Linked DNA regions of Chryseolinea soli. The protein of the gene in region 1 interacts with the protein of each later gene in a pairwise test. Links are inferred from orthologs where the notes say so. Each region holds a gene or a part of one and is shown on either strand. Other genes may lie near its edges.

The links.
Region 2: the proteins of D4L85_RS09850 (region 1) and dnaE interact in binary tests that used the Escherichia coli proteins (3 or more experiments, as listed by UniProt). The link is inferred for Chryseolinea soli from one-to-one orthologs.

Annotation. Positions count from the first base shown.
Region 1 is NZ_CP032382.1:2,263,255-2,278,121, forward strand. Bases 4,780-7,728 are described here. They hold D4L85_RS09850 (methionine aminotransferase), read right to left. Parts: upstream 6,862-7,728; coding sequence 5,698-6,861; downstream 4,780-5,697. Other genes in these bases: D4L85_RS09845 (amidohydrolase), read right to left, coding at 4,780-5,524; def (peptide deformylase), read right to left, coding at 6,866-7,420; ruvX (Holliday junction resolvase RuvX), read right to left, coding at 7,520-7,728. In the rest of the region: D4L85_RS09820 (penicillin-binding transpeptidase domain-containing protein), read right to left, coding at 1-414; D4L85_RS09825 (Rod shape-determining protein MreD), read right to left, coding at 486-998; rod shape-determining protein MreC, read right to left, coding at 995-1,837; D4L85_RS09835 (rod shape-determining protein), read right to left, coding at 1,841-2,866; purH (bifunctional phosphoribosylaminoimidazolecarboxamide formyltransferase/IMP cyclohydrolase), read right to left, coding at 3,052-4,578; more of D4L85_RS09845, read right to left, coding at 4,694-4,779; more of ruvX, read right to left, coding at 7,729-7,933; D4L85_RS09865 (dihydrofolate reductase family protein), read right to left, coding at 8,211-8,717; D4L85_RS09870 (hemerythrin domain-containing protein), read right to left, coding at 8,877-9,632; D4L85_RS09875 (S41 family peptidase), read left to right, coding at 9,839-11,461; D4L85_RS09880 (homogentisate 1,2-dioxygenase), read left to right, coding at 11,609-12,799; D4L85_RS09885 (acyl-CoA thioesterase), read left to right, coding at 12,840-13,289; purN (phosphoribosylglycinamide formyltransferase), read right to left, coding at 13,286-13,867; D4L85_RS09895 (geranylgeranylglycerol-phosphate geranylgeranyltransferase), read right to left, coding at 13,943-14,800. UniProt on the Escherichia coli protein: Shows aminotransferase activity with methionine and histidine as substrates, and to a lesser extent also with phenylalanine.
Region 2 is NZ_CP032382.1:7,754,233-7,770,893, reverse strand. What follows is about bases 3,991-8,733. They hold dnaE (DNA polymerase III subunit alpha), read right to left. Parts: upstream 8,382-8,733; coding sequence 4,191-8,381; downstream 3,991-4,190. Other genes in these bases: trxA (thioredoxin), read right to left, coding at 3,991-4,081. Also shown: D4L85_RS32405 (helix-turn-helix transcriptional regulator), read left to right, coding at 1-331; D4L85_RS32400 (acetyltransferase domain-containing protein), read right to left, coding at 423-1,625; D4L85_RS32395 (YkgJ family cysteine cluster protein), read left to right, coding at 1,676-2,179; D4L85_RS32390 (sialate O-acetylesterase), read left to right, coding at 2,261-3,664; more of trxA, read right to left, coding at 3,758-3,990; D4L85_RS32375 (succinate dehydrogenase cytochrome b subunit), read left to right, coding at 8,847-9,539; D4L85_RS32370 (fumarate reductase/succinate dehydrogenase flavoprotein subunit), read left to right, coding at 9,589-11,508; D4L85_RS32365 (succinate dehydrogenase/fumarate reductase iron-sulfur subunit), read left to right, coding at 11,510-12,277; D4L85_RS32360 (hypothetical protein), read right to left, coding at 12,479-12,994; D4L85_RS32355 (LPP20 family lipoprotein), read left to right, coding at 13,138-14,502; D4L85_RS32350 (hypothetical protein), read left to right, coding at 14,592-15,161; D4L85_RS32345 (DUF3052 domain-containing protein), read left to right, coding at 15,244-15,648; D4L85_RS32340 (hypothetical protein), read right to left, coding at 15,651-16,337. UniProt on the Escherichia coli protein: DNA polymerase III is a complex, multichain enzyme responsible for most of the replicative synthesis in bacteria. This DNA polymerase also exhibits 3' to 5' exonuclease activity. The alpha chain is the DNA polymerase catalytic subunit.

The DNA.
Region 1 (14,867 bases):
AAACTCGTCGATGTTGTCTTCGATCTTGGCAAAGTCGCGTGCGGAAAGTTTCGTCAGGAAGATGGTGGGTTTTACCGGGGAATATTCCTTTTTCAGCTTCAATTCTTTGAAGGTTTGAAGCAGCTCTGCACGGGTGAGCGAAAAGACATCGAGGAAACGGGCGGTGTCCAGGTTCTTCACTTCGCGGTGGATGATCTGGAGATCGAATTCGGGTGTGTTATATACAATGAGCTTGCCGTGGCGGTCGCGGATCAGGCCGCGCACGGGATAGTCGATCTGGCGTAAGATGGCGTTGCTGTTAGCCAACTGGGCATAGCGGTCGTCCAGCACCTGGATAAAGAAAAGTTTCACCAGGAAGATGAGGGCCACCAGCACAAAGACGATCTGAATTATTTCTTTCCTGCCTTCATTCATTTTTCGACAAAATTTTAAATCCTTCTACCGGGCGTAAAAAAAATACAAAGGACACATGTCGCGCGCAAAGCTTAGCGACCTCTTCCGCTGGGGAACAAGAACTGCGCAATTAAAATTACAAACAAAGTAAAAAAAGTGCTGGTAATTGCTTTCCACAGCGTGAACCAAAACATACCGAAGCCACCGGCCTCTATATAGAACAGCACCACGTGGTGCAGGAACAGCATGGGTGTGATGTAGACCACGAACCATTGCGCGCCATACGACAGCGAAGGTACGGCACCGCTGTCGTAACCGCCTTGCGGTGTAAGATTATTGAGCCAATAGTTGCGCACGTACATAATGAGCACGCAGGCGAATGCGTGCTGCCCGATGCTCTCGTAAAAGAGGTCTACCGTGAAGCCCATCATAAACCCGATGCCCATCAGGATGAGCGGGTTGGTTTCCACGGGGAGCACCAGCAGATAGGCCACATACAAAAAACAAAAGGCGGTGTGCCACAGCACCACGTTTTGCAGGATCAATACCTGGTAGAACAGGTAAATGAAAAAGGATATGATGCTTAAGATGCTGAACCTGCTCATCGTTCCAGTTTAAGAATAACCTGTTCCACCGAATCCTGCTCTTGCTGCAGATTGTTTTTGACCAGGGTCACGAAAGACAGCTTCCGGAAGTCCTGGCTCAGTTTCACCTGCAGGTCATAGAAAAGCGCTCCATTGCGAAGCTTCACATCGTCCACCACACCGATCATGACGCCTTCGGGGAAGATGGCATTGAAGCCGGAGGTGACCACCGAATCGCCCACGATGGGCTTGACGTGGGGTGGAATGTATTTTAGGATGATATGATCCGGATCGCTGCCTTGCCATTGCACGGTGCCGAAATCGCCGGTGCGCTTCAGCAGCGCCGACACCATCCAGTCGATGTGCAAAATGGAGGTGACCACGCTGTAGTGGCTGGACACGGTTTTTACTTTGCCCACCACGCCCAAAGGACTGATCACGCCCATGCCCGCTTCCAGGCCGGCGTCTCTCCCCTTGTCGATGGTGATGTAGTTTTTAAAGAAGTCAACATGGTTGTTGACCACCTTGGCGCTGATGAAATCGTATTGTTTCACCATCACCGAGTCGCGGATGGTCAGTGAATCCAGGGGATAGACCAGGGGATGCCCGGGACGGCCCAGCTGCTTTTTAAGGGCGGCGTTTTCTTCGGCCAGCATCCGGTTCACTTCGCTAAGCTGGAAATAGTCGCGCACCCCTTGCGAGAAGTTGTTCATGGTGGCGACGAGCCCATTGGAGGAATTAAAGAACTTGGTGCCCTGGTACTGATTGTTCTGCACGATCAGCCAGGCGCAAAAAATCTCTAATGCTAGAAAGGAAAAAAAGGCGCGGTTTTGATAAACAAACAGAAGGAGCCGCTCCATGTCTTACGTCATCAATACTGCACGATATTGTTGAATATTTTTCAAGGTCTGGCCGGTGCCGCGAACCACGGCACGCAGCGGATCGTCTGCCACGTGAATGGGCAACTTGGTCTTTAAGGCCAGGCGCTTGTCGAGCCCGCGCAACAAAGCTCCTCCACCCGTCAGGTAGATGCCACGTTCGTAGATGTCGGCCGACAATTCCGGGGGTGAGGTCTCCAACGCTTTCAATACGGCTTCCTCCAGTTTGGAAACGGATTTGTCGAGTGCGAAAGCAATTTCAGAATAGCTGATCTTGATGGTCTTGGGGATACCGGTCATGAGATCGCGACCGCGGATCTCGTAGTCCGGGGGGCCGTCATCGAGTTCCGTCAAGGCCGAACCTACTTCGATCTTCACTTTCTCGGCAGAGCGCTCGCCGATCAGCAGGTTGTGCTGGCGGCGCATATAGTCCAGGATGTCGCGGTTGAAGGTGTCGCCGGCGACGCGGATTGACTGGTCGCATACGATCCCCGAAAGGGCGATCACCGCGATGTCGGTAGTTCCTCCACCGATGTCGACGATCATATTGCCGATGGGTTGCTCGATATCGATGCCCGTGCCGATGGCGGCAGCAATGGGTTCATAGATCATATATACTTCCTTGGCGCCGGCATGTTCGGCCGAGTCGCGCACGGCGCGCTTCTCCACTTCGGTGATGCCCGAGGGAATACAGATCACCATGCGGTATGACGGTGGGAACAGGCGTTTGCCCGTGTCGATCATTTTGATGAGACCGCGGATCATCATCTCGGCTGCCTGGAAGTCGGCAATCACGCCTTCTTTCAAGGGGCGGATGGTCTTGATGTGATCGTGGGTCTTTTCATGCATTTGCATAGCCTCCCGGCCGATGGCCAGAACTTTCGTATTCACTTTGTCGAGCGCGATGATGGAGGGCTCATCGACTACGATCTTATCTTTGTAGATAATCAGGGTGTTTGCAGTGCCCAGGTCTATCGCAATATCGCTGGTGAAGAAGTCAAAAAATGCCATGTATGTCTTTTGCCTATTGTTAAAAGTAGTGAACGCCTGATATACTGGAGGGTAAAACGCAAAATTGCATTTAATTTACCAAATTAAAGATTTACGCTTCAAAAATGTAAGTTTTTTAGCGCCAGTAAAAATAATTTATCGCTCGGAACTTACACTCGAAGAAGTAATCAACAACTACAACATTATTAGTGTTTGAAGTGTCGGATGCCGGTGAAGACCATGGCCATTTCGTGTTGGTCACAAAAGGCAATAGAATCCTGATCCTTCACCGAACCCCCGGGTTGAATGACCGCCCTGATCCCATGTTGTTGAGCAATTTCCACACAATCCGGGAAAGGGAAGAAAGCATCCGAAGCCATCACCGCACCGTTGAGCGCGAAGCCAAACGCGGCCGCCTTCTCGATCGCTTGCTTCAAAGCGTCCACGCGCGAGGTCTGCCCCACGCCACTGGCGACAAGTTGTCCGTCAACTGCCAGGATGATCGTGTTGGACTTGGTGTGTTTGCAGATCTTGCTGGCAAACAACAGGGCGTCTACCTCCTGGGCGCTCGGTACACGCTTCGTCACAACCTTCAGATCTTCCTTGGCGTCGGTCTTTAGGTCGAGGTCTTGCTCGATCACGCCGTTGAGGATGCTCTTATATTGAATGGTTTCCTTCAGCGACTGTTTTTGCAGCAGGAGCATCCGGTTCTTTTTCGATTTCAACAAGGCCAAGGCGTCCTCGTCGTATGCCGGGGCGATGAGGATCTCGAAGAAAAGTTTGTTGATCTCCTCGGCGGAGGCCAGGTCGATCTTCTTGTTCGTGGCCAGCACACCACCAAAAGCAGAAAGGGTGTCGGCCTGGAAGGCTTTCAGATAGGCTTCCTTTACCGTGGGGGCTACCGCCACACCACAAGCATTGGTGTGTTTGATGATGACAAACGCGGTCTCGCCATCGAATTCCTTCACCAGGTTCACGGCGGCGTCTACGTCGACAAGATTGTTATAGGAGAGCTCTTTGCCATTCAATTGCTCGAACAAACCGTCGAGATCACCATAGAAGGTCCCCCGCTGGTGGGGGTTCTCGCCGTAGCGGAGGGTGCGCCCGTCGGGGATGCTCTTCTTGAAACCGGGGAATTGGAATTCCTGGTTGAAGTAGTTGAAGATGGCCGTGTCATAGTGCGATGTGACGTCGAAGGCCATGGCGGCAAACTTTTTCCGCTCCGCCAGCGAGGTCGTGCCGTTGCCTGACTGCAGCAGATTCAGCAAGGCGCCGTAGTGCTTGCGCGACGAGACGATGAGCACATCCTGGAAATTTTTGGCCGCGCCGCGGATCAGCGAAATGCCGCCGATATCGATCTTCTCAATAATATCTTCTTCACTACCCCCTTTGGCCACCGTTTCTTCAAAGGGATATAAGTCCACGATGACAAGGTCCAAGGGCGCAATGTTGAATTCCTGGGCCTGTTTCAGATCACCCGAATCTTCACGCCGGTAAAGGATTCCTCCAAAAACGGCGGGGTGTAGGGTCTTCACGCGACCCCCAAAAATGGAGGGATAGCCCGTGAGTTTCTCCACCGGCACCACCGGGTAGCCGAGCTTCTCAATAAATTCCTGCGTGCCCCCGGTCGACACAAACTCCACGCCTTGCTTGGCCAGCGTGTGAACGATGGGTTCCAGATTGTCTTTATAGAAAACAGAAATGAGGGCGCGGGTGATCTTGCGGCTGGACATGGAAGTTTATGAGATTAAAGCGTTTACAAATCGAGGTGCAAAAGTAGGCGTTGCGCAACGAAATAGAAAACAGCCCCGAGAAATTTCCGGTCCTTCCCCTCAAGCCCGCGGGAGATTATCCGGGGAGATAATCCGACTCTTCGTATTCCTCAAACTCGATCGTGAAATCATCGGCGTCCATGAACGCCGGGAAGCGGTCGCGGAACGCCTGGAGTGCGTTGGCGCTGAGTTCGGTTGTGCGGATGGCTTCCATGCCTTCGTTGGTATAGATCGTGTCGCCTTTGGGACCGATCACCGACGAGTGGCCGTTATATTCAATGCCCTGGCCGTCCTGGCCGATGCGGTTCACGCCCACGATGTAGCTTAGGTTTTCAATGGCGCGGGCTTTTAAGAGCGTATCCCAAGCATCGATGCGGGTAATGGGCCAGTTGGCCACGTAGATGGCCGCATCATAGGAAAGCCTTTTCGAAGTGAGGTCCCACTTGTTGCGGCTCCACACCGGGAAGCGCAGGTCGTAGCAAACCAGGGGGCAGATCCTCCAACCGCGCCAGGTGCCGATGAGGAGGCTCTCGCCGGGCGCATAGGTTTTATGTTCGTTGGCCATCCGGAAAAGGTGGCGCTTGTCGTAAGTCTTAAAATTTCCGCCCGGCTCCATCCACAGCAAACGGTTGTAATAGCGGTCGTGGACCGTCACAATATAGCTGCCCAGGATGAGCGCGCCGGTTTGATCGGCCATCTGCTTCATCCATTTGAAGGTGCGCATGTTCATGTGTTCGGCATATTTCTGTGCCGACATCGTGAATCCGGTCGTGAACATTTCCGGGAGCACGATCACGTCCGTCGAGCCACTGATCTGCCAGATCTTCTCCTCGAACGACGACAAATTGGCGTCGACGTCTTCCCAGTGAATATCCGACTGAATTAAGGTGATTTTTAAGTCGTGCATGGCAGGTGTAAAATTATCCGGACCGCAAAGAAAACAAATGCCGCGGGAAATGCGAAGCGCTTTTTGGCCGTCGCATAGAAAGCGTTTAAAATCGGCGGACAGCCACGTTTTCGGGCCTTTTTATTTTTTTATGCTCCGAGCTGTTGGAAGATCGGTTCCGTTTCCGGGACGGCCTAAAGTTTCCGGAGAATTTCGCAGGCCTTAGCCAGCGTCTCTTCCTTTTTAGCAAAACAAAAACGCAGCAGCCGGTTGTCGGTCTTATCCTGGTAGAAAACGGAGACCGGGATGGCCGCCACCTTAAATTTCTGCGTCAGCTCCTCGGCCATGGCCACGTCGGGCTGTGAGGAGATGCCGCGGTAGGAGACCAATTGAAAATATGATCCTTTGCAGGGTCGCGGCTCAAAGGACGAACCCTTGATTTGTTCCAGGAAGAAATCGCGCTTTTGCTGATAGAAGTCACCCAGTCGTTCGTAGTGATCCGGTGTTTGCAGGTACTCCGCCAACGCCAGTTGCACCGGGGTGTTCACCGAAAAGGCAATAAACTGATGAGCCTTGCGCACCTCCTTCATGAGCGCCGCCGGTCCCACTGCATAGCCCACTTTCCAGCCGGTAGCGTGGAAGGTCTTGCCAAACGAAAACACGGCGAGACTTTGTGCGGCCAGCCCGGGATAGCGCAACACACTTTGGTGTGGCGTGCCGTCATAGATGAGTCGTTCATAAACCTCATCGCTCAACACGAGCAGATGGTGTTGCAAGGCGATGCGCTCCAGCTCGCGCAGGTCGGCCTCGGACAACACCGCGCCGGTGGGATTGTGCGGTGTGTTGATCATGATCATGCGGGTGCGCGACGTGATCTTTTGCCGTACCTCGGCCCAATCGATGGAGAAGTCGGGCTGGCGCATGTGGAGGTGCACCGGGATGCCTCCGTTCAAGCGGACGGCCGGGTTGTAGGAATCATACGACGGATCGAACAACAAAACTTCGTCGCCCGTGGTGATGAAAGCGGCAATGATGGAGAAGATGGCTTCCGTGGCGCCGGGCGTAACGGTGATCTCGGTTTCGGGATCAACGGTACGTCCATACGTGCGGCCGATCACCCCGGCAATGGCGTTGCGCAACGCCACGGCCCCGGGCATGGGGGCATATTGATTGTGGTCTTCCACCATGTAGCGATGCACCAGCTCGATGATCGTGCGGTCGATGCTGAAATCGGGGAAGCCTTGCGACAGGTTGATGGCACCGTAGTCCAGCGCCATCTTCGACATGACAGTGAAGATGGAGGTGCCAACGTCGGGTAAGCGCGAGGGAATATTCATGGGCAGCGGAGAGGTTGCCACGGCATTATTTTTTCAAGGGCGCGGCGATCCGGTACTCTGTGTCCACTTTGCCTTTGGAGATATCGGCCAGCTTTCCCTTCAGCAGTCGCTTCTTTAATGGTGTCAGGTAATCGACGAACATTTTTCCTTCGATGTGGTCGTATTCGTGCTGGATGATGCGGGCCTTCATGCCGTCGTAGTGCTCTTCATGGAGCACCCAGTCGGCGTCGTAGTATTTGATGATGAGGTTTTCCTTGCGGGATACTTTTTCGCGGATGTTTGGAATGCTGAGACAGCCTTCTTCATATTCCCACGGTTCGCCGGCTTCTTCCACCATCACCGGGTTGATGAAAACCTTTTTGAAGTCGGCCATGGCCGGCTCGTCGTCTATGATGGTGCCATCGACCACAAACAGCCGGATACTTTTTCCGATCTGTGGCGCGGCCAGCCCGATGCCACTGGCATTGTGCATGGTTTCAAACATGTCTTCAATCAACTGGTGCACGTCCGTGCCGTGTTCCAGGTTGCTCGCCCGCTGACGCAGCACTGGATCGCCGTACATGATAATAGGATAGATCATGGCGCAAAGGTAATAACACACAATTAATTCTTTCTCGCCCACGAAGATACTTTTGGAGCAAAATCTTTTCCGGGACCGGGCCTGAAACGGAGGAGGAGACTAGCGTTTTGCTTCCAGGAAGGATTGCAGGATGATGGTGGCACTGATCTTGTCGACGTTGCCCTTTTGCTGGCGGTCCTTTTTCTTCATCCCCCCGTCGATCATGGCGCGCATGGCCATGCTGCTTGTAAAACGCTCGTCGGCCAGGTGGACGGCCTTGTCGGGGAAAGTTTTTTTCAACGTCTCCACAAATTTCCGTACCAGCGGCGCAATGGCCGAGTCTTCGTTCAAAAGGGTCTTGGGCATGCCGACGACAAACTCGTCGACGGTTTCTTTTTTTGCGTAGTCAACTAAAAAAGTCAACAGGCCTGCCGATGCAACGGTCTCCAGCGGCGTGGCAATAATGCGCAAGGGATCCGTCACAGCAATGCCGGTGCGCTTAGTGCCATAGTCGATTGCGAGAACCCTGCCCATTGAGAAGTGTGTTGAGGTGGCAAGCTACAACAAAACTTGTGAAGTGCTTCTGGCCGATCAGCAAAAGCACGTCGTTCCGCAGGCACGCCCCTCCTCTGGCTTCGCACGATTTCAAGGAACCCCGTGGACAGCACAATTGGATCAGGCAGCATTTGATGGGACCAGCGGCCTATCGGTGTTTGCCAGGTCTTGTTCTACATGAAGCCGCACTCGAAACTCTGGATGTCTTGAATCTAAGCGTAGTTCTTTAAAAAAAATCGTGCCCGCGACATGAGAGTCACTTCTTATAATACAGCTGCACCAGCCCCGAAGGATATGTAATACTATCCATCAACTTAAAAGCCTTCCGCTCATTTAACTTCCGGAACAAAGGCAACCCATCGCCTAACAGCACCGGGTGCACCGACAGCATCAGTTCGTCCACCAAATCATTCTCCAGCAAAGGATGGATGATTTCCGCGCCACCAAACAACCAAATGCTCTTCCCTTCTTTTTCTTTCAGTGCTTCAACAAACTCAGCAATGTCGTCACGGGTGAACACCACGTTTGCATACGGTGTTGATTTTTCGGTGCGTGTGAAAACGTAGTTCGTATATTCCGGATAGGGTGCGCCATACTGCAGAAGAAGCCGGTACGATTTGCCGCCCATGACCACGGCGTCGATGCTGTTGAGGAAGTTGGTCATGCCGTAGTCGGCGTCGGCAAAGCACCAGTCGTATTCGCCGTTGGGGCCGGCAATAAAGCCGTCGAGGCTGACGGCCAGGTTCAGAATGATCTTTCGCATAGTAGGTTAAGGAACGGAACTACAACGTTGGAGATGCGTGCGCCAATATGTTTTTCGACGAAAGTTTTACCGCAGTTGTTTTACGGATGAGCCACAGAATATTTTGCCGCAATTCGCGGGAGACGTTTTTTGTCGGGACGTGAAACTGTTGACGTGTCGTTAATTCAGCTTGGCTTTTTCGAAGAAGGTGGTCTTCACTTTGCTTTCCAGGGCCATGGCCTTGGGGAAGAGGATTTCGTTTTCGATGCGGGCGTGGGTGATGAGGCTTTTTTCGAAGCCTTTCAATTCGTTGTATAAAACTTTTACGTGCAACGGCGCCTGGGGCGTGAGGGTATAATCTTTTGTGATGTTGCGGATGCCTTCCATTTCGTCGTCGTGGGCTTCGTGTTCCATGGCGAATTTTTGGACGGAATTTTTCTCCATCAGGTAATACAATTTCGTGGGCAGGTAGCGGCCTTTTGCTGCGCGTTCCAGCGCCTGGATGTAGCTGAAAAGCGTGTCCTCCTCTTCATAGATGTGCGCGATAAAATCTTCGACGAACAGCGGGAAAACAATTTTCAGGTCGCGTTCCACCGTCCGGAAATCTTCGTGGTTTGCTTTAAAGCTCTCCACGAGTCGCGCGATGTAGGGAAGTTTATGCTTGATGAATAAAAAATGCGAATGCTTCAGGTATTCGATGATGAGGTCGGTGGGGTAGGAAACCAGCGGCAGGTCGGCTTCCTGGAGATGCGAAGGCGCCTCCATTTCGCGGATCACCTGGTCCACTTTCAGGCCGCGTTGTTGGCACACCTGGTCCAGGGTGAGCTCGGAATATTCATAGAACCGGATACCAAAATAAAACAGCACATAGGCATGGACATAGTTGCGGTCCACCAGTTCCGAAATGCGCGTATCTTTTAGGGCTACCTTGCTCATGATTCTTGTAAAGATAAACGAAAATTCGTGTTTCTGGCGACTTTTTGACCCCGAAGAAACAGATTTAAAACGGCCCATTTTTGGATTAGGATGGAGCCCTCCCTGGCCTGGGAGCCCATCCAGGCACAATTTGTGCACAGACTATACGAGTTTGACTGCCAACATTTAATTTAGCGGTTCGTTATTACTTTTTATTTACTTACGAGATGACGGAGAATAGCAATTCAAAATATCAGATCAGGCTCCCCCTGGTGCTGTGCCTGGGCCTCGCGGCGGGCGTTTTTGTGGGAGCGCGCCTGAATACACCGAAGGGATCCAGTGACGTGGGCAGCGAAGTCCAGAAATTTCGCGAAGTGCTCACCCAGATACAAAATGATTATGTGGACACCGTGAACACCAGCGAATTGGTGGACGACGCCATCCAGCATATGCTGAACAAGCTCGATCCCCACTCGGCCTACATCAATGCGGCCGACCGTATTGCCGCCAACGAAGACCTGCGTGGTAATTTCGACGGCATTGGCGTGGAGTTCAACATTTTTCACGACACCATCGTGGTGGTCTCCGCCCTCAGCGGCGGCCCCTCGGAAGCCCTCGGCATCCAGTCCGGCGACAAGATCATTAAAGTGGACGACAAGCTGCTGGCCGGCATTGGCGTGCAATCGCCCGATGTGATGAAAGCTTTGAAAGGACCGAAAGGGACCGAGGTAAAGGTCACCATCCTGCGCGGCAGTAAAGAGATCGACTATAAAATTGTCCGCGACAAAATTCCGCAATATTCTGTGGACGTGTCCTACATGGTCGATGCACAAACCGGCTACATCAAAGTGAACCGCTTTGCGGCCACCACGTTCGAGGAATTCCACGAGGCCTTGAAGAAATTGAAGGAAAGTGGTATGAAACGACTGGTGCTCGACCTCCAGGGAAATCCTGGTGGCTACATGAACATGGCCATCGACATGGCGGACGAATTTTTGTCGGAAGGAAAAAAGATCGTGTTCACCAACGGCAAAGAGAAAAAATACAACTCCGAAGCCATGTCAACGGCGCGCGGCGATTTTGAAACTGGGCCACTCATTGTGTTGGTCAACGAAGGCAGCGCCTCCGCTTCCGAGATTCTATCGGGTGCCTTGCAAGACAACGACCGCGCACTCATTGTAGGTCGCCGCAGCTTTGGCAAAGGATTGGTGCAGTCGCCCTTCGACCTCAGCGATGGTTCCGAACTTCGCCTGACGATTTCACGCTACTACACGCCGACGGGTCGCTCCATCCAAAAGCCCTATGAAGATGAGGATGAATACTCCCGCGACATCATCAGCCGCTACAACCACGGAGAATTTTTTCACGCAGACAGCATCCGCTTTAACGACTCGTTGAAATATGTCACACCGAACGGTCGCACCGTCTACGGCGGTGGCGGTATCATGCCCGACTATTTTGTGCCCCTCGACACCACGTTGAACAGCCATTATCTCAACGAACTTTATACGTCCACCTCCATCCAGGAATACACCTTCGGCTATGCCGAAACGCACAAGGACGAGCTTCAGAAAAAAGGATTTCAAAGCTTCCTGAAGAACTTTAATGTTTCGGACGATATGCTGGAAAGCCTCGTAAAAGTGGGCGAACGCAACAAAGTGAAGCCCGACCGCAAAGAGCTTCGCCTGAAAAAGAAACTGTTCCAGGTCCACATCAAGGCACAAATTGCCCGCAAGCTGTGGAACAACGAAGGCTTCTTCCAGGTGATGAACGAAACGAACGAGATCTTGCTGCAGGCGATGAAGCTCTTCGATCGCATTCCCAATGAACTCGACCGCCGGAAAATGTGATCGACGAAAAATAATATTCAGCAAATCCCGGTATGATCCACATGCCGGGATTTTTTATTTGGCAAAAGTTGAAATTACAGAACAGTCTTCCGAATGGTGGGAACGCAGGGCGCGATTGTTTATTTTTGATAAACTAACCTTCGCGCCATGTACTATCATCGTCTGGGCCAGATCCCGCCAAAGCGACACACACAGTTCCGCCAACCCGATGGGAGCTTGTACAAGGAAGAAGTGGTCAGCTCCGAGGGGTTTTCCGGCATATACTCCATCCTATACCACACGCATCCACCCACGCGCGTGAAGCAAGTGGGAGAGGCCGTGAAGTTCGGCCCCACGCGCATCGACGAATATTCACTCCGCCACACGCACCTCAACACGTCCAAAGTGGAAACCACCGGCAGCGACTATCTCGATGCCCGCAAGGTGCTGCTCATGAACAATGACTGCTCGCTTTCCATCTGCGCCCCCGCGAAGCGCACCATGGATTATTTTTATAAAAATGCAGAAGGCGACGAAGTGATCTTCGTACACGACGGCGCCGGCACGCTGATCTCTCCATTTGGTAAATTGGATCTCCGCAAAGGCGACTATGTAGTCATTCCCCGCACCGTCATCTATAAACTTGAATTTGAAGAAGGACCGTTGCGTCTGCTCATCATTGAATCAGCTTCGCCGGTGGAAACGGTGAAGCGTTATAGAAATCAACTGGGACAATTGCTCGAGCATTCTCCATATTGCGAGCGCGATATTCGCCCACCCCACACGTTGGTGAACGACACCAGCAAAGGAGATTTTTTGTTGAAGATCAAAAAACAGGGCTACCTGCATCACTACGTGTATGACTACAGTCCACTGGATTTGGTGGGTTGGGATGGATTCTTGTGGCCCTATGCATTTTCCATACACGACTTCGAACCGATCACGGGCCGGCTGCATCAGCCACCCCCGGTGCATCAAACGTTTCAGGGACACAATTTTGTGATCTGTTCGTTTGTGCCGCGGTTGTTCGACTATCATCCGCTGTCTATTCCCGCGCCCTACAATCACAGCAACATCGACAGCGACGAAGTGTTGTACTATGCCGAAGGAAACTTCATGAGCCGCAAAGGCATCGAACGCGGTTCGTTCACGTTGCATCCGGGCGGCTTGCCCCACGGGCCCCATCCGGGAACGGTTGAAAAAAGTATCGGCGCAAAAGAGACACACGAACTGGCCGTGATGCTCGACACGTTCAAGCCACTCTTTCTCACCACCGACGCCCTGGCCTTCGTCGATAAAAACTATCCGATGAGTTGGACAGAAGGCTCCGGAAATTTTAATGAGGTGAACGCACCCTAAACCAGCGGCATCCGTTAATTTTCCGGTAAATACTTTTTGAATGAGCGCCAAGTACGTTAAGACCATACAGATCCGCTGGGCGGATATCGATGCCAACCGCCACCTTCGTCACTCTGCCTACTACGACTATGGCGCCACGTTGCGCATGATGATCCTCAGCGAGAACGGCCTCACCACTGAGAAGCTGGAGCAACTGCAGATCGGCCCGGTACTGTTTCGCGAGGAGGCTGTCTTCCGGCGCGAGATCCGGTTGGAAGATGTGATCACGGTGGATGTGGAACTGCTGAAAGCCACGCCCGACTATGGCCGCTGGAGCATCCGGCACAATTTCCTTAAGGCCGACGGCTCGCTGGCGGCCGTCATCAACATCGATGCAGCCTGGATCGACATGGTGAAGCGCAAGCTCACCGTGCCCGACCCATTCATTCAAAACATCTTTGCAAATTTCCCCAAGCCCGACGACTTTGAGTTTGTCGTGAAGAAGGTTTAGGCTGAGCCGAGGATCCACTCCTCGATCACACGCGGATAGTGCGCATACTCCAGCCGATGCACCTGTTGTGCGATGGTTTCGGGCGTGTCTTGGGGACCAACCGGACAAGAAATCTGAAAGATCACGCGACCTTCGTCATAATGCTCGTTCACCAAATGGATGGTGATGCCGGTGGAGGTCTCGCCCTGTTCTTTTACGGCCTCATGCACTTTCATGCCATACATGCCCTTGCCCCCGAATTTGGGCAACAACGACGGGTGGATGTTGATGATGCGATCGGGGAAAGCGTCGGTGAGATAATGGGGAACGAGCCACAAAAATCCGGCAAGCACCACGTGGGTTACCTGTTTCTCCCGGAGCCATTCCAGCACGATCTGGGATTCTTTGTATTCTTTACGCGTAAAGACTGCGGTAGGAACATTGAATTTTTCCGCACGTTTCAATGCATACGCTTCCGGGGTGTTGCTGAGCAACATCGCCACCTCCACTCGGGGATGATGGCGGAAGTGTTTCATGATCTCTTCTGCATTTGTTCCGCTTCCGGAAGCGAAAATGGCGATTCGGAATTCTTTCGGCATGTGGACTTACCCCGTCAATGATTCGGGGCCGCAAGATCGCAGAAGATTTTCAAACAAAAAATTTCGGGGCAAAGCTTAAATGAAAGCCATGCTGGAGATGCCCAGCAACATAATGACCTTGCAAAAAGCACTGAGCCAGGCAAAGTCCTTTTTCATATCGGCCCGCAGCAGGCGATAGAACAGCCACAGCAGAGGGATGAACAAGAACACAACATAATATTGCAGGGGGAGCGCTTCGTACAGCACGTTAAGCGCGAACACCGTAGCGGAAAAAATGGCGAGGATGGCATAGATGATCACCTTCGTTCGGCGCATGCCCAGCACGATGGGTAGCGTTCTGCATCCAAAGGTGTTGTCGCCTTTCAGGTCTTCCATGTCCTTGATGATCTCGCGCACCAGGGTCATAAAAAACGCAAACGCCGCATAGATGATGACCATCGCGCTGTGCGTTCCGTAGTAGAGGTCCACCACATAGATCGAAAGGCCCGTGAGCATCGCCACGGTCAGGTTGCCCACAAAAGGCAGGCGCTTCAGGCTGTTGGAATAGAGCCACAACAGAAAAACGGAGAACACATTCACCGCCCCAATGCGCCACGACAAAATCACCCCCAATAAAATACCTGCCGACGAAAGGACCACGTGAAAAAGAATCGCATACCGCCGCGTGATCTGCTTGCCGATCACCACGCGCTCGGGCTTGTTGATGTAGTCGATCTTTACATCATAATAGTCGTTGATGATATACCCCGCCGCCGCTATGGACACCGTTGACAGGGAAAGAATGGCCAGGTGGACGTCGGTGAAGGTTTGGGGGCCGATCAAAAAGCGGGCGGTAAAATATTGCGCGAAGGCAATGATCACAAGGTTCCCGAACCGCGTCAGTTTGAACAACGATTCCACAAAATTGCTAACCTGTGATAATTCCTGTGCCATGGTCGGAGAATAGCGGGGTAAAAATAACTACGAAATGCGACCGGCAAAGGGTGTAAGGAATTTAGTT
Region 2 (16,661 bases), 5.5 Mb from region 1 along the record:
AAAATTCGACGGCCGGAATTTGTTAAGCCTGCAGGAATATCTCGCCTCCATGATGCAAGGCAATCAGGAGCTGCAGAAGATCATCGTCTCCTTTGATCAGCCCACGGCACGCTACGTGCAGCACACAAAATATTTTTATGGTTTTGTCTCCGAAGAAAACCTCGACACCAAAGTGCGCATGACCTTCCTCATCGGCTACGTTAAGCCCTTCTGCAAATGGCTCCTCAGCTACGGCGCCGCCGTTGATATTGACTACCCCGAAACCGCAAAAGAAATCATGCTCGACCTCGTAGAAGAACTCACGAACCACTACGCCCGCGAAACGGTCTAAAACGCCTGCCCGCCGACTTGCCCGTCGTAGCCTTTTGCGAAGACGGGGGCTTCAGCAAAGGAGCGAATGTGAGTCAGTTCAAAATGATTTCTTACAAATAGCTCAACCACCAATCTTTATGGGTGCTTTTGTACCGGTTATACCAAGTACATACCGGGAACAGCACTAACACAATCCCCGCCCACACCACATACACCCAAAACAACGTCACTCCCGACCCCGCCGTCACGCCCCCAAACCCTTTCGCAAAATGAAAATCGATCGATGCGAAAGGAGTCCCATTCCCGATCCTATACAACAATGCGCAAACATGGATCAAATAAAAATGCACAATGAAATAAAACAACGGCACCCGCCCATACACCAAAAAAGAAGATCCCTGCTCACCCTTCAGCCGCTCCAACGCCGCCAATAACAGCAACGTATTGCCCAGGATCATCAACGTAAACAACAACGACACGGGATATTTCGTCGTGTTCAGAAAGCTCATTACCGTATACAACGCATTCTTCTGCACACTCCACGGTGCAGGGTCACCATAAATATTGATGAAGCGCAGCACCACGAAAAGCGCCAGCGCGATAAGGCCCGATCTGACCAACCAAGTCCTGCGCTTCCCGGCATCATATCCCTTTGTATACCACATGCCCATGCCATACCCCGTCAACATAATACCGAGCCAAGGCAACATCGGGTAGGGGACCGCCACGGCGCTTTGAGGCGTGATCTGGAAAAAGCCAACCTGTGCGAACAATGCCCAAAGCGGAAACAAGGGATTCTGCTGCGGAACGGAAACCATGTCCAGCAAATTATGCCCAAACACGATCACCAATCCGAGGATGAAGACGACACGCTCCTTCAAGAACACAAGTCCCGAAAGCACCACCATCGAGGCGCCGATGGCCCAGATCACCTGCATCAACGTGAAGTCATAATAGAGATTGAAAAGCAACCCGAAGCGCACCACCGTCACCTCCAGAAAGATGAGCCACAACCCCCGCGATAACAGGAATTTGCTCAATCCTTTTGTGCCTTTGCCTTGCAAACTGATGCGCGCCGACATGCCCGAAAGAAACACAAACGTGGGTGCACAGAAATGCGTGATCCACCGCGTGAAGAACAGCGCCGGTGAAGTCTTGGTCAGATCCAAAGGGTCGAAGAGAAAAGCGTCGATGTGGAAAAAGTCGCGCGTGTGGTCCAGGGCCATCACGACCATGACGATGCCACGCATCATGTCGATGGAAGAAATACGGGGTTTTTCAACGAGCACGGTGGCAGGAGCGGCAGTCGTCATAATTTTTTTTGAGTAGGTTTAGACAGTCTGAAATTTACGATCTTTGCACAATGGCAAGTGAAGATAAGGCTTTCGACCGGGAGAAATTCTATCAGCAGGCAAAAAACCGGGCGGTGGAAAATAAAAAATTCCTGGAGCGCGTAAAAAAGATGGACCCCCGCAAAGTGGATGATGCCTTTCACACCACCCACGAAGCGGTGTTCGAAGAAATGGATTGCCTCACGTGCGCCAACTGCTGCAAGACCACATCGCCTATTTTTTATCAGACCGACATCGAGCGCGTTGCCAAAGCCCTGCGCATGAAACCCGGCGACTTTGTTGAACAATACCTGCGCATCGACGAAGACCGCGACTACGTGCTCAAGTCCTCGCCCTGTCCCTTCCTCGGCGACGACAACTATTGCAGTGTCTACGAAGCCCGCCCCAAAGCTTGCCGTGAATACCCACACACCGACCGGAAAAAAATGGTACAGGTCACCGGGCTGGCCTATAAGAACACCCAGGTTTGTCCCGCCGTGTTGGAGATCGTAGAACGCCTCAAAAAAATTCTGTAGAAAACATCCGGAAGAGGCTGTCGCGGCCGTTATGTTTCTTCCAATACCTTTGTATTTTTGATTCACAGACAATCTCACAACATGCGAAAGATCTCCCTGCTCTTCACCTTGCTGCTGGCCGCAGCGACCACCCAAGCCCAACTCCGCCTGGCCGCCATCTTCGACGATCACATGGTGCTGCAACAACAATCACCGACGCCCATCTGGGGCTGGTCCTATTCCACGCAAGACATCACCATCCAGGTGAGCTGGGATACGACCACCGTAAAAGTGAAAACCGACAACACTGCCTTCTGGGGCACAACGCTATTCACACCCGTCGCCGGCGGCCCCCATACGATCACCGTGAAAGCAGGCGGTGAAACCATCACGCTCAAAGACGTGATGACCGGTGAAGTGTGGCTTTGCGCGGGACAATCCAACATGGAGTGGAGCATGAATGCTTCCCTCGACGGAAAGAACGACATCGACAAAGTGAACGACCTCAACATCCGCCTGTTCGACGTCCCCAACTCGGCCGCTATGACACCGCAGGTGAGGGGCGAGGGCGAATGGAAAGTGGCCAACCCCGAAAACGTGAAGTCCTTTAGCGCCGTGGCGTATTACTTTGGAAAGAAATTGAACACCAGCCTGAACGTTCCCATCGGTCTCATCAACGCCAGCTGGGGCGGCACGCCCGCCGAAACCTGGACACCCCGCGAAAGCATCGAAGGCAACCCGAAGCTACTGGAAGCCTCCAAGAAACAAGTAGACGACAGGCCCTGGTGCCCCTCGTCGCCTGCCGTCGTCTATAATTCCATGATCAATCCCATGCTGCCCTTCCGCATTGCGGGAGCGTTGTGGTACCAGGGCGAAGCCAATACGGCCGCACCGGCAACCTACAAGCTGCTGATGGAAACGATGATCACCGATTGGCGCAAACATTTCCTGCATGACTTCCCGTTCTACTACGTGCAGATCGCGCCCTATGCCGGCTATGGCGAAGTGGAGAAGGGAACGCTCGTCCGCGAGCAAGAAGTCAAAATGCTCGACATCGCCAAGACCGGTATGGTGGTGGTCTCCGACCTGGTGGAAGATGTAAACGACATCCATCCCAAATACAAGAAACCCGTAGGCGAGCGCCTCGCCAACCTGGCGCTATCCGACACCTATGGCAAAAAAGGGATCACCTATCTGAACCCACTGTATAAAGAGATGAAAGTGGAGAAGGCCAAGATCCGCCTATCGTTCAACAACATTCCCACCGGCCTGATGGCAAAGAGTGGCTCGCCAACCGAGTTCACCATCGCCGGGGAGGATAAAGTCTTCTACCCGGCAAAAGCCGTCATCGATGGAAACACGGTGGTGGTATCGGCCAAAGAAGTGAAGAAGCCGGCGGCCGTCCGGTTTGGATGGAAGAACGGCTCCATCCCTAATCTCTTTAGCAAAGAAGGTCTGCCCGTGTCCAGCTTCCGCACCGACGACTGGGTCATTGAAGTGAAATAAAATACAGGTCGGCCGAAAGGCAACCAAATAAAAAGAGGCTGGTTCATCACCAGCCTCTTTTTTATTTCGAGGGACTAGAATACCCTGTTATGATCAGGCAACCTGTGCTGCGATCTTTTGATTCAATACCGATTTGGGTACAGCGCCAACTTGTTTGTCAACGATTTGGCCGCCTTTAAAAATCAACAAGGTGGGGATGCTGCGCACACCGAAACGGGCGGTTACTTCGTGGTTGTCGTCGACATTCAATTTGCCGATTACCGCTTTACCTTCGTAGTCGTTGGCAAGCTCTTCTACAACCGGGCCGATCATTTTACAAGGACCGCACCATTCTGCCCAAAAGTCTACCAGTACAGGCTTATCAGAGTTGATGATCTGATCAAAGTTAGCATCGTTAAGTTCAATTGCTTTTCCCATGTGAGTATATGTTATAAGTTCTTTTTATGCTTTCAAAAGGACCAACGCAAAGGTATAGCTTTTAGTTCAGAGTTCTATGAAGCCCTGGCAGCCGGCAGCACCTTTGTACCTAAAACATCACTTCTACCTCGATTTCACCCGCTTTTTTCATTTCCCGTACCATGTCATTGATCGGGTTGACGCGGAATTTGCGGCAAAGCAGGTCTAGGTTGATGTTTTCCTGGAGGTCGTGGATCTTCAGGTACAGCGGGGTGTTGCCCGAATACTCTCCGCAAACGCCTTCGATGATGCCGATCATGCCCGGGGTGATATCGTTGGCGTTGATCCGGAGCTTCACGCCCTTGCTGCGCTTGATGCCGAGCTCGTTGAGCAGGTCCATGTTCCGGATCTTGAACTCCAGGTTTTGCTGTCCCCACGAGTTGCGCACCACGGCGCCCTCCACAAAGAGGAACCAGCCCACCGTCATGAAGGTCTTGAACTTGAGATAGTCCTCGCCAAAGAGCGTGAACGTGAAGTTGCCGGTGTAGTCTTCTAGCGTGAACTTGCCGAAGGGCTTGCCGGTCTTCGTGGTCCGGTGTTCCACCCCGGAAACGATGCCTCCTAACTTGACCTCGCGTCCCTGCATGGCTTCCAGCTCGGTCAGCTCGCTGCACCGCGTCTTGCAGAAGGCGTCCATCTCGAACTTGAAGTTGTCCAGGGGGTGGCCCGAAATGTAGATGCCCACCACCTCTTTCTCCAGGTTCAACTTTTCGATCTCGCTGAAAGGCTCCACATAGTCGATGCGGGGCTTTGGCATGACCGTGCCCGAGCTTCCGCCGAAGAGACTGGCCTGGTTGCTTTGTTCTTCTTGTTGGGTCTTGGCGGCATACTTGATGGCCTTCTCCAGCAAGCTCACTTCGCCGTCTTTGGCAAACACATATTGCCGGCGGTGAATGCTGGCAAAACAATCGAACGCACCCGACAAGGCCAGGCACTCATAGGTCTTCTTGTTCACTGCGCGTTGATTCATCCGCTTGGCAAACTCGAAAATATCTTCAAAGGGACCGTTGGCTTCGCGCTCGTGGATGATCGCTTCCACCGCAGCATCACCGGCTCCCTTGATGGCGCCCAGCCCAAACCGGATCTCACCATCTTTGTTCACTTCAAAATAAACACCCGACTCGTTCACGTGCGGGCCCAACACTTTGATGCCTAAGCTGCGGCATTCCTCGATAAAGAACGTAACGCTTTCCAGGTTGCTTTGTGAGTGGGTCAATACCGCTGCCATGTATTCGGCGGGGTAGTTGGCTTTCAGGTATGCGGTGTGATAGGCTACCAGTGAATAACACGTGGAGTGCGATTTGTTAAAGGCATATTGCGCGAAGGCCTCCCAGTCGGTCCACACTTTTTCGCAGGTGTCCTGGGCGTGGCCGTTCTTCTCGGCACCCTTGATGAATTTGTCTTTCATCTTGTCCAGCACGGCCTTTTGCTTTTTACCCATGGCTTTCCGCAACACGTCGGCGTCGCCCTTGCTAAAGCCGGCAAGCTTTTGGGAAAGCAACATCACCTGCTCCTGGTAGACCGTGATGCCATAGGTTTCATGCAGAAATTCCTCCATGGCCTGCAAGTCGTATTTGATCGCCTCTTGTCCGTGCTTCCGCTTGATGAAGGCAGGGATGTATTCCATGGGGCCTGGTCGGTACAAGGCGTTCATGGCGATGAGGTCTTCAAACTTATCGGGCTTCAGTTGGCGCAGATATTTCTGCATGCCCACACTTTCAAACTGGAACGTGCCGGTGGTTTCGCCGCGTTGAAAAAGCTGGTAGGTCTTCAAATCATCCAGCGGCACATCGTCGATAACGATGTCGATGCCGTGACTTTTCTTGATGTTGCGCAGGGCCGAGTTGATGATCGACAACGTGGTAAGCCCCAGGAAGTCCATCTTCAACATGCCGGCGCTTTCCACCACGCTGTTGTCGAACTGGGTCACGAGCATGTCGGAGTCGCGCGCCGTAGACACGGGCACAAACTTGGTGAGGTCGTCGGGGGTGATGATGACCCCGCAGGCATGGGTTCCCGTGTTGCGCACCGAGCCTTCGAGGATCACGGCTTGTTGCAGCACCTGTGCTTTCAAGTCGGTTCCCTTCTTGATGTCGGAAAGCTCTTTCACTTCCTGGAAGGCGTCATCGAGGGAAGTACCCGGTTTCTCGGGGATCATCTTTGCCAGGAAGGTGGCATCCGCCAAGGGCAGTTCCATCACCCGGGCGCAGTCGCGTATGGACGACTTCGCGGCCATCGTGCCATAGGTCACGATCTGGGCCACTTGGTTTTTGCCATATTTGTCGATCACATATTTCAACACGCGATCGCGTCCTTCATCGTCGAAGTCAATATCAATATCGGGCAGCGATACGCGGTCGGGGTTTAGGAAACGCTCGAACAGCAGATCGTACTTGATGGGATCGACGTTGGTGATCCCGATGCAATACGCCACCGCCGAACCGGCAGCCGAACCCCGTCCCGGACCAACGGACACACCGATCTCCCGTGCCTTGGATGTAAAGTCTTGTACGATGAGGAAGTAGCCGGGGTATCCTGTTTTCTGGATCGTGTCCAACTCAAAATCCAACCGCTCGCGAATGGCGGGCGTGATCTCTGCATAGCGCTTGGCCGCACCGATGTAGGTGAGGTGCCGCAGGTATTCATCTTCCGTGTTGAAATCGGGTGGAATGTCAAACTTGGGCAGCAACACATTCCGCTCCAGCGTATAGCCTTCGATCTTGTCGAGGATCTCGCTGATGGTCTCCACGGCTTCGGGCATGTCGCGGAAGATGGACTTCATGTCGTCCTGCGATTTGAAATAATATTCGGTGTTGGCCAATCCATACCGGTGGCCGCGACCATAGCCGATGGGAGTGGACTTGAATTCGCCTTCCTTGATACACAACAAAACGTCGTGAGCGTTCGCTTCTTCTTTTTGCAGGTAGAACGCTTCGTTGGCCGCAAAATATTTCACGCCGTATTTCGCCGCAAAGCGCAATAAGGTTTCGTTCACGTGATCTTCCTGCGGGATGCCGTGACGGTTCAATTCGATGTAGAAGTCGTCACCAAAAAGTCCGTGCCACCATTTGAAAGCTTCCTCCGCCTGCTTTTCGCCGACGTTAAGAATCAGATAAGGCACTTCACTGGAAAGTGACCCGGTCGTGGCGATCAGATCTTGTTTATACGCTTCGATCAACGCCTTGTCGATGCGGGGGTAAATGCCGTATAGCCCCTCCGTGAAACCGAGGGAACTGAGTTTTGCCAGGTTGTGATAGCCGTTTTTATTTTTGGCCAGCAACACCTGGTTGTAGCGCTTGTCGGGATTGTCTTTTGTGAATTTCAGTTTCAACCGCTCGTCGGCCACATAGAACTCGCAGCCTACGATGGGCTTCAGGTCATTGTTCAATGCTTCGCGCACGAACTTGAAGGCGCCATACATGTTGCCCAGGTCGGTCAGCGCAATGGCCGGCATGTTCAATGCCTTGGCTTTGCTCACCATCGACTTGATGTCGGGTGTGGCTTGCAGCACCGAGAACTGGGAGTGGGCGTGGAGGTGAACAAAAGGTTTGTCCGTGAGGACTGTGACTTTGTCGGTGAGCGAATAGTCGGCCGCTTTTTTCTTTTCGCGCTTGGCAAAATTGGCGGCGTCCAGGTTCGGTTCTTCGTAGGTGATTTCCTCGAACGGCGTTTCATCAAACGGCTTGACCACTTTCTGTTTGACCAGCCCGAAGAAGCTTCGCGCGGTGGCGGCCACGTCGTAGGACGCATCGTGCGCATCGCCAAAGTCGCGGTTGAAGAGTTTCTTGTGCAGCTCAAGCAGGGTGGGCATCTTCAATTTGCCCCCCAGGCCACCCGATAGCTGGCAGAACTCGGTCGACGAAATGCCGGTGTCCAGCTTGGCCAGGTTCAGGAAGCGGTCGGTGTTCAACTGCTGGCGGATAAATTCTGCGCCAATGATGTTGATGTCGAACTCTATATTATGACCCACCAATTGACTGGTGCCCTCGAGGTCCTTCACAAAGGTGTCGAGCACCACGCGCAGGTCGTGGCCTTCTTCCAACGCACGTTTGGTGGAAATGCCGTGAATTTGCTCGGCGTTGTAGGGAATGTCGAAGCCGTCGGGCTTCACCAGGTAGTTGTGTTGGGCGATGAGCTTGCCGCGATGGTCGTGTAATTGCCATGCCAACTGCACCAGCCGGGGCCAGTTGTCGAGGTCCGTAATGGGCGCGGTTTTATTGCGTGGCAGACCGGTGGTCTCCGTGTCGAATATTAAATACATGAAGTCGAAAAAATGTAGTGGTGACGTAAATGTACACCATCATTTCAATTGTAACAGCGGGATTTTAGTTCTGTGGGCGGCAAACATGAGCTTCCAGAAATGGGAAATCGATACAATTTTGATTCTTAAATCTGAATAGCCCTCTCAACCAAACTATGCTAAAGAGTTGATATTCAATGGATATTGAAGTAGGGCCTGATATTTGGCATAGGGTAGAAAATTGTTTTTTAAAGCTATGAAACGCTTGTTCTCTTGGATTGTGAATTTTGTGCGGAAAGAATGGTTCTTACTGATCGCCGTCGTTGCCATTTCCATCATTATCCTCCTGTTTGAGCTTCTCTGATCGGCGTCTTCCCTTACGTAGAAAGGTTTATTTAGAATTTTTATAAAGTGAGGTTGGTCTTGGTGGAATAGGGTTTGCGAAGTAATTTTGACCACATCAAAATTTTTCGACAACTACATCCTATGAATTGGTTTACCAACCTTCTGACCAGCACGCTGGGCAGAAAACTTCTGATGGCCCTCACCGGTCTCTTTCTAATTCTCTTTCTCGTCGTTCACCTCATCGGAAATCTTCAACTCTTAAAGCATGACGACGGCCATGCGTTTAATGTCTATGCTCAATTCATGACCAGCAATCCGCTGATCAAGATCGTCTCTTATGTCAACTATACCATCATCCTGGTCCACATCGCTTGGGCCATCCTGCTCACCTCGCACAACCGAAAGGCACGCGGCAGCGAAGGCTATGCAGTAAGTAAAAACTCTTCCGCCTGGACTTCCCGGAATATGGGAATTTTAGGTAGCATCATCTTTATCTTCCTGGTGATTCACCTGAAAGGCTTCTGGTATGAAATGCACTGGGGAGGAATTCAAACGGTCGACTACGAAGGCAAAACCGTAAAGAATTTGTATTTAGTTGTCGCCGCAGCCTATGCTCAATTCTGGTACGCGGCCCTCTATGTGGTCTCTATGCTGATCCTGGGCTTTCACTTGTGGCACGGCTTCGCCAGCGCGTTCCAAACGCTGGGCTTGAATCACCCGAAATACAACCCCATTATCCGTTTTGTGGGAAGAGCCTTCGCCATCGTCGTGCCCGTACTGTTTGCGTTGATCCCCATTTGGATGTATCTGAACCAAGACATTTATAACAAATAGCAATTAGCCGGACCTTTAGCCGTGGTCCCGACCCAAAATAAACAGACAGATGAAATTAGATTCTAAAATTCCCGAAGGCCCTTTAGCGGAGAAATGGACAAAACACAAGTTCAACCTCAAGCTGGTCAACCCGGCGAATAAGCGCAAGTATGATATTATCGTAGTCGGCACCGGATTGGCAGGCGCCTCGGCAGCCGCATCGCTGGGAGAGTTGGGCTACAACGTAAAAGCATTTTGCTTCCAGGACAGCCCCCGCCGCGCGCACAGCATCGCAGCACAAGGCGGTATCAACGCAGCAAAAAATTATCAGAACGACGGCGACAGCGTCTACCGTTTGTTCTACGACACCATTAAAGGCGGCGACTACAGAGCACGCGAAGGCAACGTCTATCGCCTCGCCGAAGTGAGTGTGAACATCATCGACCAGTGCGTGGCACAAGGCGTACCCTTCGCCCGCGAATATGGCGGACTGTTGGCCAACCGCTCTTTTGGTGGCGCACAGGTATCCAGAACGTTCTACGCCCGCGGACAAACCGGACAACAACTTTTGCTCGGTGCCTACTCGGCGCTGAACCGTCAGATCGCCAACGGCAAAGTAACGATGTACACCCGCTCCGAGATGCTCGACGTGGTGATCGTCGACGGCAAGGCCCGCGGCATCATCACCCGCGACCTGGTGTCGGGTAAAATCGAATCACATTCTGCTCATGCCGTGTTGCTTTGCACCGGCGGCTATGGCAACGTGTTCTTCCTTTCCACCAACGCAAAAGGCTCGAACGTAACGGCGGCCTGGAGAGCGCACAAGAAAGGCGCTTTGTTTGGCAACCCTTGCTATACACAAATTCACCCTACATGTATCCCCGTTTCAGGAGATCACCAATCCAAGCTCACGCTCATGTCGGAATCGTTGCGTAACGATGGCCGCGTGTGGGTGCCGAAAGTGGCGCGCCCCGGATTGAAAGCGAAAGATGCTGCGGCCATTCCCGAAGCGGATCGCGACTACTTCCTCGAAAGAAAATATCCTTCATTTGGTAACCTCGTTCCCCGTGACGTGGCCTCCCGCAACGCCAAGCAAATGTGCGACGAAGGTCGCGGCGTAGGATCCGGCCTGGCCGTGTTCCTGGATTTTGCCGATGCGATCAAGCGCGATGGAAAGAAAACCATCGAAGCGAAATACGGCAACCTGTTCGACATGTACCAACAGATCACCGGCGACAATCCCTATGAAGGGCCGATGATGATCTACCCCGCCGTTCACTACACCATGGGTGGACTTTGGGTGGACTATAACTTAATGACCACGGTTCCCGGCTTGTATGCCCTCGGCGAAGCCAACTTCTCCGACCACGGTGCAAACCGCCTCGGCGCCAGCGCGCTTATGCAAGGTTTGGCCGACGGATACTTCGTGATCCCTTACACCATCGGCGACTACCTCGCAGGTTTGCCCACCGAAAAAGTGAGCACGGACCGTCCGGAGTTCAAGGAAGCCATCGACAAAGTGAACAACACGGTTCAGAAATTCTTGTCCATCAAAGGCAAGAAGACCGTAGACGAATTCCATCGCGAGCTCGGCTTGTTGATGTGGGAGTTCTGCGGCATGTCGCGTAACGATGCGGGCTTGAGAGGAGCCAAGCAAAAGATACAAACCCTGAAAACGGAATTCTGGAAGGATGTGAACGTGCTGGGTGGCGGAAACGAGCTGAATCAGGAATTGGAAAAAGCCATGCGCGTAGCCGACTTCATCGAGTTGGGCGAACTCATGGTGGACGATGCCTTGAACCGCACCGAATCCTGCGGAGGACACTTCCGCGAAGAATCACAGACACCCGACGGCGAAGCGCTGCGCAAAGACGATCAGTTCACCTATGTGTCGGCCTGGGAGTTTAAAGGCGAGAACCAACCGGAAGAACTTCACAAGGAGCCCCTGGTATTTGAAAATGTTAAATTGACTCAAAGAAGCTACAAATAATATGAAGATTAACCTGAAGATTTGGCGCCAGAAAAACAAGGATACTAAAGGTTCCTTCAAGTCATATCAATTGGACCACGTGTCCGCCGATATGTCCTTCCTGGAAATGCTGGACGTACTGAACAACGACCTCATTCACAAAGGTGAAGAGTCTGTAGCCTTCGATCACGACTGCCGTGAAGGGATTTGCGGAATGTGCAGCCTCTATATCAACGGTCGCCCGCACGGCCCGCAGCAAACCACGACTTGCCAGTTGCACATGCGCACGTTCAAAGATGGCGAGACCATCGTGATCGAGCCTTGGAGAGCAAAAGCATTCCCCGTCATCCGCGACCTCGTCGTGGACCGCACGGCCTTCGATCGCATTCAACAGGCCGGTGGCTATGTGTCGGTGAACACCGGCGGCGTGCCCGATGCCAACGAAATACCCATTGCTAAAAAAGTAGCCGACGAAGCGTTCGACTCCGCCGCATGTATCGGCTGTGGCGCTTGTGTCGCAGCGTGTAAGAACGCTTCCGCCATGTTGTTCGTGAGCGCGAAAGTATCGCAGCTCGCCCTCTTGCCACAAGGAAAACCCGAGCGCAAAGAACGCGTGGAGAAAATGGTGGCGCAGATGGATGAAGAAGGATTCGGCGCCTGCACCAACACGGGTGCCTGCGAAGCGGAATGTCCGAAAGGCATCAGTCTTACCAATATCGCGCGCATGAACCGCGAGTACTTTACTGCCATCACTACGTCGTATGAAGTGAAAGTTGGTGGAGGAGATTAAGAGAAAATAGCATTCGAAAAAAGGCGGCTATCTTTAAAGGTAGCCGCCTTTTTTTATGGGATCTTGGTCGATTGGAAGCGGGTGTTGCAAACAAAAGAATAAACTAAGAACAGTTCTAAACATAACCCGTGCTTTAGTCTGGATCATTAAATAAAAAAGGCTGCCTTTGGGGCAGCCTTCCATGCTTTTTGAGATTGTATTTTACTCGCTTTTGCAGACGCTTATTCCCAAACGTCCCGAGCTCACATCTGTGCTGGCGGCCTGGCCGATGTTTCCCGCGGCCAGGATGATGTCCCGGTCGGGTCCTGTAGCGCCCAGGTGCACTTTCACGCAGGCGTTCAGTTGCAACAGTTGTGCATAGGTGACTTTCGATTCATCTGCCAATTGGAGCAGGTTGGTTTCGCTGGCGCCGCTCTTTCCCTGGACGGGGTTCAACAAGGCTGCAACTGCCGCGTCGGGGGCCGCGATGTTGCCCATGTGAAGGTGAACGGGAAATTCTGCTGTGCCGTCCGTGCCCGTCAGGGCCAGGTCGATCAATGCAGTTCCATCTTTCTTTTCTTTAAAGGTCACCGTTCCACTGATGTTGTAGGTGGATCCGGCTTGTAAGGAATACACGGTTTGGTTACCCGTTAAATCCGAATTTACGGCTTGTTCGCTTTCGCGGCAGGCTGAAAGCAGCATGCCCATGGTCAATACCCCCAGAATCAACTTTTTCATATGCCCCGTCATTTGGTTATTAAAGGTAAATATTTTGGTACATACTTCACTATTTGAACCTTATTCCCCGTTAGATTTGTCTGTTTGGTCAAGATTGGCATGGAAGTGGTATTTGACTAACGTAATCGGTAAAAAGTTATTTTGTGAAAAGATTCTTTGCGGTTCTCATCGTCCTGGCAGCCTGCAGTCCCAAGGTGCAGCCGCCCGATCCGGAATCATTGAAACCCTCGTGGCTCAAAACAACCCCTTACCAGGACGGCTACTACACCGGCATTGGCCATAGCGTAAAAGACGGTACCAACAACTACATCCAAGCCGCCAAGAAAAGCGCCCTCGACGACCTGGTCTCCGAAATTAAGGTGAATGTGTCCAGCACCTCCGTGCTCAGCCAACTGGAGTTGGATAAAAAGCTCACCGAGCAGTACCAACAGGTCATCCAAACCACCGCCGCTGACGAGATTGAAGAATTTGAACTGGTCGACGCCTGGGAAGACAACGCCAACTATTGGGTATACTACCGCCTCTCCATCGCCCGCTACCGCCAGATCAAGGAAGAGCAAAAGCAAAACGCCACATTGCTGGCCACCGACTATCTGCAAAAGGCCAGACAAGCCGAAAAAGCCGGCGAACGTCTCCAAGCCATTGGTTTATACTTCCAGGCCTTTCGCAGCCTGGAGAAGTACCTGGGAGAAGCCATCCGTGTCACGTTAGACGGCAAAGAGATTTTGTTGGTCAACGAGATCTACAGTTCGCTGCAAAGCATTTTGGATAAAGTGAACATCCGCGTCACCCCGGCAGAGATCACCCTAAACCGGCGTGTAAACCAGACCACGCAAACCGTCACCGCCAAGGCCACCTATAAAGACAACAACAAACCCTCGGAGGGAATGCCGTTGGCCGCTGCATTTGAAAAAGGCGCCGGTGATGTTTACCCAACCTACAAGGCCGACGGCACCGGGCAGGCAAAGATCCTGCTCACCAAGATCGGCTCGAAAGACCTGGAACAGACCGTGGCCATAAAAGTGGACATCGATGCTTTGAGTGGTGCAGGAAGCTCACCGCTCTATGCCATCATCGCCAAAACCCTGAACGTTCCTCGTGCGCAGGTAGACCTCAAGGTCCAGCGCCCCATCGTTTTTCTGACGGCACAAGAGAAAACCTTCGGCCAGCAAAAGGCCAATTTTCAGATCAGCAACAAGCTCAAAAATCTGCTGGCCAACAATGGCTTCGAGTTCACAGACGATAAAAAGTCCGCCGACCTCTGGTTTGATGTTACCGCCGACGCGGAAAAGGGATCAATATCCGGGAGCATTTACATCACCTACCTTACAAGCGTAATCAAAGTTTCAACGGTGAAGGAAAGCAAGGAAATATATGCCACTACCTTCGACCGCATTAAAGGCTACGGCCTCGACTATGACAAGTCGAGCGTGGATGCCTATAACAAGACCATGGAAACCCTGGAAAAGGAACGCATGAATGAATTGCTGAACACCGTATTGCAGTGATTTTGTTGCGGTCGCTGGCCTGGGATGGGCTTAGACTTTGGTATTTAAATTGTTTACATATAACTTACTATAACTAAATAATGTCGAGTATGAAACGAATCACCTATTCTACCTTGATGCTGGTTGCTCTCGGAAGCGTTCTCCTGGATGCTTGTAAAAGCAAAGAGAAGACCCCGAAAGGCGAAACAGAAGTAAACGTACCGTGTTCGGGCCCTGATTTCTTTACCACAAGCAAATTCTTCCGCGCCAACTCCATCGGTGAAAGCCAGGACCAGGTAACGTCCAAGAAGAAGGCCTTGGCCAACGCACGCGCAGAACTTGCGGCCAGCATTCAAACCACGGTAAAAGCCGTTACCGACAACTACACCAACTCCCGTGAAATGAACAACAAGGAACAGGTGGAGGAACGTTTCGAACAACTGAACCGCGAGATCGTGGATCAGAAACTCACCGGCCTCAAAACCATTTGCGAAAAGCTGATGAAGACCGAGAACGCCACGTACAAAACCTACATCGCGATCGAACTGTCGGCCGAAGAACTGGTGGCCACCTACAACGAACGTCTTTCCAAGGACGATCGCCTGAAGATCGACTACGACTACGAGAAGTTCAAGGATACCTTTGAAAAGGAAATGGAGAAAATGGGCAACAACAACTAAGCCCACACTTCAATTTTCTGCACAGATGCCTCGGTAATCACCGGGGCATTTTGCATTTTAGGGTAGACCAATCTCGCAAACCATGGCAGGCTATTCCGGCACACCCCTTTTAAAAAAACTGGGCATTAAGGAAAATACCAGTGTTTATGCTTTTAAGCCCCCGGCCGACTACTTCGATCTGCTGGGCGCATTGCCGGATGGCGTCAAGGTGAAAGAGAAGGCGTCGGGTACGCTGGATTTCATTCACATCTTTGTCAAAGAGCAAGCCGTGTTCGAGAAGGAATTTCTCCGTGGCCAGGCGTACCTGAAGAAAGACGGCATGTTGTGGGTGTCGTGGCCCAAGAAAGCCTCGAAGGTGGCGACAGACCTCGATGAAAATGTGATCCGCGATTTTGGCCTGAAGAATGGCTTGGTCGATGTAAAAGTTTGCGCCGTCGACGAGGTGTGGTCGGGGTTGAAATTTGTTTTCCGGTTGAAGGATCGATAACGCTACTCCACCATCTTTTCCGCATGCATCGTTTCAGTGTTCAGCAGCGCGATCAAAAATAAGATCAGGCAAACGCCTACCTGGATAGAGATCGACAGCTCCTCGCGATAGGCAAACCCAAACAATGCCTGGCAAAGGCTCACCATAAACGTGGCCAGAAAGAACACCCCCGAAACGCGCACGATCATTTTCAAAAAGAACAAACGACTGCTCCGCGTAAACACATTGGCACCCGCGATGTGTTCCTGGAAATGCCGCACATAAAGATCGGCCATAAAGCAATAACCGATGATCTGCGTGAACAGCAGGATATACAAAACCAGTTCCACACCTTCGCGGACCTCGATTGGCGCCCCGGCGAAAGACTTTTCTGCGGTCAACAACAAACCGTAGACAAGAAAGGGGAGGAAGTGTTTCCAGGACGACCGGACCCTGCGGTCAGCGTCCATCCGGTGTTGGCAGTAGAGGCAGAGGAAAGGTCCATACAGCAAACTGACACCGCCGGCAGCGTAACGCAGCAGCAGGTTGCTTAAAGGGATCAGCGGTTCCGCAAGCCCTACCGTTAACGACAACGTATACAACCCCAGGAAGCGTACGGCATGCTCGTGCCGCGGCTGCTTCACCATCAGTAAAAAAAATGAGGTGAGTGTGCCCAGTAAAACTCCTGTTCCGGAAACGAAAGCTAGCATATCGACGTTAGACCGTTCATAAGGCGAGGCCGAACCTGGTTCAGGAAGCGAAGTTGCCAGCGCCGGGGCAAATTTGGATCACCCGTAACAAGTGATTTTTGCTGGGAACATTCGATTGCGCTGCGATACGAACAGTTGTTAAGCCGGTGAAAAGACAATTTTTATAACATATTGATTTGAATTTTGTAAAGCATAGTCTACTTTCGTGATAGATATTATAGAATAGATAAGATATATAGATATGAAAAATGTGATTTCCTGTACAACCAAGAAGATGAACACAGCGAAGTGTTGCTGTAAACATCTTAATGCCCATGCAGGAAT